Zymomonas mobilis subsp. pomaceae ATCC 29192: one gene and its partner. Each later gene encodes a partner of the first gene's protein in a complex. Links are inferred from orthologs where the notes say so. Each region holds a gene or a part of one and is shown on either strand. Other genes may lie near its edges.

Region 1 (3,184 bases):
ATGGAAGACCTTCCTGATTTCCAGAAAAAATTAGCACAGCCGCATGACAAGCTAGGTAACTGGAAAAAATCTGAAAAAGGTTTTTCTCTGTTAGAGGTTATTAATCACAGTAAGGCCACTATCCTTATAGGGGTTTCTGGACAAAAAGGTCTTTTTACAGAAGAGGTTATTAAGACTCTCGGGGCACATTGCGATACGCCTTTGGTTATGCCTTTATCCAATCCGACTTCTCATGTCGAAGCCGTCCCAGAAGATATTCTTAAATGGACAGAGGGAAAGGCGTTAGTCGCAACCGGCAGTCCTTTTAAGCCGGTAGATATAAATGGTACCATCATTCCCATTGCTCAGTGCAACAACGCGTATATTTTTCCAGGTATCGGTCTTGGTGTATTAGCGGCAAAAGCTACCCGCGTTACCGATAGCATGATGATGGCGGCTGCCCATGCCTTAGCTGATTGCTCTCCTGCGGCTGACAATGGGAAGGGCGCTATTTTACCTTCTTTTGATGACATCGAATCCGTTAGCCTTAAAATTGCTATGGCTGTTGCGAAAACTGCAATTCAAGACAAGGTTGCTCCAGATGAAAGCGACGCTGCCCTTTTAGAACGAATTAAAGATTATTATTGGCGGCCAGAATACCTGCCTTATAAAGCTGACTGATAGGTTACTGCTTACAGTTCGATCATAAAAAAGTCCCCGTTATAACTATAACGGGGACTTTTGGGGTGGGTAGTCGGTAAGAGCCGACCACCAGAGTGAAAAAAGCGTAAGACTTAGAAGTCCATACCGCCCATGCCACCCATACCGCCCATGCCACCCATACCGCCTGGCATGGCTGGGGCTGCGGATTTATCTTCTGGTAAATCACCCACTGCGGCTTCAGTGGTGATAAGAAGACCGGCTACAGAAGCTGCATCCTGAAGAGCCGTACGGACGACCTTGGTAGGATCGATCACGCCAGCAGCAGCCAGATCTTCATAGGTTTCAGTCTGAGCATTGAAACCGATTTTGTCATTGTTGCCATCAATAAGCTTACCGGCAACAACGGCACCATCAAACCCTGCATTCTGTGCAATCTGACGAACCGGTGCTTGCAAAGCGCGACGAACGATATCAATACCGCGTTGCTGATCGTCATTAATGCCGTTCAAGCCATCAAGCGCTTTGGTCGAGTAAAGAAGAGCCGTTCCACCACCGGGAACAATACCTTCCTGAACGGCGGCACGCGTTGCATGTAAAGCATCATCAACACGGTCTTTACGTTCTTTAACTTCAATTTCAGTTGCACCACCCACTTTAATGACGGCCACACCGCCAGCAAGTTTAGCAACACGTTCTTGAAGTTTTTCACGATCATAATCGGAAGAGGTGGCTTCGATCTGGGCACGGATCGCTTCGACACGATCTTTAATAGCAGACTGATCACCAGCGCCATCAACGATAGTGGTATTTTCTTTGGTAATGGACACGCGCTTGGCAGAACCCAGCATATTCAGCGTGACATTTTCAAGCTTGATACCCAAATCTTCAGAAATCAGCTCACCCTTGGTCAGGATGGCAATATCTTCCAGCATGGCTTTACGACGATCACCAAAGCCCGGAGCCTTAACCGCTGCGACCTTCAGACCACCGCGTAATTTGTTAACAACGAGGGTTGCCAAAGCTTCACCTTCGATGTCTTCAGCAATGATCAAAAGCGGACGACCAGACTGAACGACGGCTTCTAAAATCGGCAGGATAGACTGAAGATTAGAAAGCTTCTTCTCGTAGATCAGGATGTAAGGATCAGCGAGTTCCGTCACCATTTTTTCTGGATTGGTGATGAAATAAGGGGATAGGTATCCACGATCGAACTGCATGCCTTCAACGACATCCAATTCAAAATCGAGACCCTTGGCTTCTTCAACGGTGATGACGCCTTCTTTACCGACCTTTTCCATCGCTTCAGCGATTTTACGGCCGACTTCTTCGTCACCATTGGCTGAAATAATACCAACCTGAGCAACTTCATTAGAATCAGCAACCGGCTTGGAACGAGCGCGGAGACTTTCAACAATTTTAGACGCTGCGAGATCAATACCGCGCTTCAAATCCATAGGATTCATACCAGCTGCGACAGATTTCATGCCTTCGCGGACAATGGCCTGAGCTAGAACCGTTGCTGTGGTTGTACCGTCACCAGCAAGGTCATTCGTTTTAGAAGCGACTTCGCGTAGCATCTGGGCGCCCATATTTTCGAACTTATCTTTCAGTTCGATTTCTTTTGCGACCGAAACACCATCTTTGGTAATACGGGGTGCACCAAAGGCTTTATCGAGAACGACATTACGACCCTTTGGGCCAAGCGTTACCTTAACTGCATCAGCAAGGATATCGACACCGCGCATAATACGTTCACGTGCATCACGTGAAAATTTGACATCTTTTGCAGCCATTGAAATTTCTCCAGCTTTTTGAGTGTCTTCTTTTTAAAGCAGATTTTTCAAATTAAATTTTGGAAATCTACCTCATTGAGAAGACTATTTTTCATCAGACTACTTTTAGTCTGATAGCTTCGATTTTAAGGGCTTTAATTCTTAGCTAACGATACCAAGAATATCGCTTTCTTTCATGATCAAAAGGTCTTCACCATCGACACGGACTTCTGTGCCTGACCATTTGCCAAAAAGAATGCGATCACCGGGTTTAACATCCAGCGGAAGCAATTTGCCTTCTTCACTGTGCGTACCGGTTCCAGCCGCAATGACTTCGCCTTCTTGTGGCTTTTCCTGTGCGGTATCTGGAATGATAATACCACCAGCTGTTTTTTCTTCTGCCTTAACGCGACGGACTAAAACACGATCATGTAGCGGACGAAAATTCATATCTTCACCTTTTCCCTTCCCTAAAGTAGGGGAAATTCTTTCTGGCACTCTCCCCTATGAAGTGCCAATGCTCACCATATGGGGTAGTTTTTTTTAGCGTCAAGCAGCCCAGAAAAAAATTTTGAAAAAATTATTACTCTTGCCCATCTATCTCGGGATTTTAGTCTATACTAAACGAATGTCCGTTTCATTTCAGTTTCTGAAATGTAGATATTCCTTCTCTACAAAACTAGCACATAAGGCTTAATTTCTGGGGCTTATAAGGAAAAGCAAAGTCTTTGCCTTGATTTCCTATCTTTTGTCAAAAATAGTTAAAGCTT
Region 2 (2,817 bases), 350 kb from region 1 along the record:
GATCCTGCGATGAAAAAATTAATTGCCAATCTGGAATGGCTATCACGTGGGGCTTTCACACGTTTAAAAAAACTATGTCAGGTAGATGATGAAGATTTTGCCGACATGGTGCAGGAATTACAAAATTATAACCCCAAGCCCGGTCTAAAATTCGGCTCTTCCCCAATTCAGTCGGTCGTACCTGATATATTTATCAAACGCGTCAAAGATGGTTGGGCCATTGAACTGAATAATGCCACGCTCCCTAAATTATTAGTGAACAGAGATTATTATACAGAATTAAAAGCTCATCAAAATGATCGTTCGGAACGTGAATGGCTGGATGAAAAGCTTGCAAGCGCTAATTGGTTAATCCGAGCCTTGGATCAGCGGGCGCGTACCATTATCAAAGTAACTAAGGCTATTGTCCAATATCAAGAAGGCTTCTTTCTGCATGGTATTGAACAATTAAAACCCTTAACTTTACGTCAAGTTGCGGAAACTATTGATATGCATGAATCAACGGTCAGCCGCGTCACAAACAATAAGTATTTTTCAAGTGCGCAAGGTATGTTTGAACTGAAATATCTCTTTTCAAGTGGTATTCAGTCAAATGGTTCCGAAGAAGGCGCGGCGGCTGAAGCCGTTAAAAGCCACATCGCCCGCTTTATTGCGCAAGAAGGGGAAAAAGTTCTCTCTGATGATAAGCTGGTAGAGCTGTTAAAAGAGAAAGGATTTGCCATTGCACGGCGGACTGTCGCTAAATATCGGGAGGCGATCGGTCTGGGCTCATCCGTACAAAGACGGCGGCAAAAAGCTATTAATCCTTCTAAAAAATAGCCGTTTTACGAAGAAATTGCTTAAAAAATAACCGAGCGATAAAAAGCCCGACCTAATAAAAGGCCGGGCTCTCTTCATTGTTTTTTAAAGCTTACTCAGCGAGTTCTTTTTTCAAAGCCTCTACTAAATCGAGTTTTTCCCAAGGGAAAAAATCACCTTCAGATTTACGACCAAAATGGCCATAAGCGGCTGAAGGTTTATAAATCGGTTTATTCAAGCCCAAATGCGTCCGAATACCTTTGGGGGTTAGACGAACCAGTTTTGGTAGAACGGCTTCAATTTTGGCTTCATCGACCTTACCCGTTCCATGTGTATCCACATAAAGAGATAAAGGCTCGGCAACACCGATGGCATAAGAAAGCTGAATGGTTACCTTTTTCGCAAGACCAGCCGCCACTATATTTTTAGCCAGATAGCGGGAAATATAAGCAGCCGAACGGTCAACCTTTGTGGGATCTTTACCCGAAAAAGCACCGCCACCATGAGGGGCAGCACCACCATATGTATCCACAATAATTTTACGACCGGTTAAACCTGCATCACCATCAGGGCCACCAATTTCAAATAAACCCGTCGGGTTGACAAAAATGGCCTTATCTTCAGGCATCCAACCTGCCGGAAGAACGTCAGCATAAACGGACTTTACATATTCACGAAGCTTGGCCTGACCTTCTTTCGAACTCAAGGCAGGGCTGTGTTGAGTCGATAAGACCAACGCCGCTGCTTTAACAGGAACCCCATTTTCATAGACTAAGGTAACCTGACTTTTGGCATCAGGTTCTAAAAAATCTACCTTTTTCTGGTGGCGATCCTGAGCCAGTCGTTCTAAAATGCGATGGGCATAATAAAGCGTAGCAGGCATTAAATCGGGGGTTTCATCGGTAGCAAAACCGAACATAATACCCTGATCGCCAGCGCCTTCGTCTTTATCTTGGCCTTCATCGACACCTTGGGCAATATCCGCAGACTGTTCATGAAGATGATTAGAAAAAGAAGCCGTTCGCCAATCGAAACCGGTTTGTTCATATCCAATCGCACGGACAGTATCACGAACTACTTTTTCGATTTCTGCTTCACTGACAGGGACAGACGAACGAACTTCACCGCCCAGAATAATGCGCTGTGTGGTGACTAACGTCTCACAGGCAACACGGGCTTCTGGATCGCGCGACAGATATAAATCAACGATAGCATCGGAAATCTGATCCGCAACTTTATCGGGATGGCCTTCGGACACACTCTCAGAGGTGAACAGGTAGTTGCTACGCATAGAAAAAGGATTTTCCTTATCTGTTAGTATAAAAATGAAGCCAGCCTGATGGTTTCCCGATCAGAAAGACAGAAAAAATATTCACAGCTAATGTGATTTTTTTCTGTCGCAGAGGCAAGCCCCATTCCTCAACCACAACTTACAAAACAATGGCGTATAAAGATATAAAGCTTTCCTTATATCTAACTTAGCGGGCCTTAATACGCCCTAATAGCGTAATGAGCAACAGACTCATCGCAAAAATCAAGGAAATGCGATTCCCGTAACGGGCAAAAAAAGTGGGTTGCATGGCGGGGGGGACGACAACAGATAACCGCCCTGCTCTATTAACGGGTAACTGGTCGATAATATGTCCTTCCGCATCTATTAGAGCAGAAATGCCTGTCGAAGTCGCTCGGGCTATGGGTAACCCTTCCTCAATAGCACGTAATCTAGCTTGGGCCAGATGCTGGGGCGGACCAGAAACACCAAACCAACTATCATTGGATAAATTGAAGATAAAATCAGGGCGATGAAATCGGTCAACAACGCGCCCCGAAAAAACAATTTCGTAGCAAATCTGGATACCGACTGAACCAAAATCCTTAAAATTAAAGCTTTCTGCCCCCGGTCCAGGAATGAAATCAAGGTCGCCGGGGACTAAACGCGCTAATCCTAAATAAGAGGCCCAATGCCGAAATGGCATAAATTCTCCAAAAGGCACCAGATTAGCCTTATCATAGCGTTTT

The links.
Region 2: the proteins of groL (region 1) and metK are in contact, whole or in part, in a cryo-EM structure (PDB 8P4O), measured with the Escherichia coli proteins. The link is inferred for Zymomonas mobilis subsp. pomaceae ATCC 29192 from one-to-one orthologs.

Annotation. Positions count from the first base shown.
Region 1 is NC_015709.1:1,395,590-1,398,773, forward strand. What follows is about bases 105-3,025. They hold groL (chaperonin GroEL), read right to left. Parts: upstream 2,436-3,025; coding sequence 774-2,435; downstream 105-773. Other genes in these bases: ZYMOP_RS06120 (NAD-dependent malic enzyme), read left to right, coding at 105-660; groES (co-chaperone GroES), read right to left, coding at 2,577-2,864. Also shown: more of ZYMOP_RS06120, read left to right, coding at 1-104.
Region 2 is NC_015709.1:1,043,118-1,045,934, forward strand. It holds metK (methionine adenosyltransferase), read right to left. Parts: upstream 2,090-2,817; coding sequence 911-2,089; downstream 1-910. Other genes in the region: rpoN (RNA polymerase factor sigma-54), read left to right, coding at 1-819; lnt (apolipoprotein N-acyltransferase), read right to left, coding at 2,277-2,817. UniProt on the Escherichia coli protein: Catalyzes the formation of S-adenosylmethionine (AdoMet) from methionine and ATP.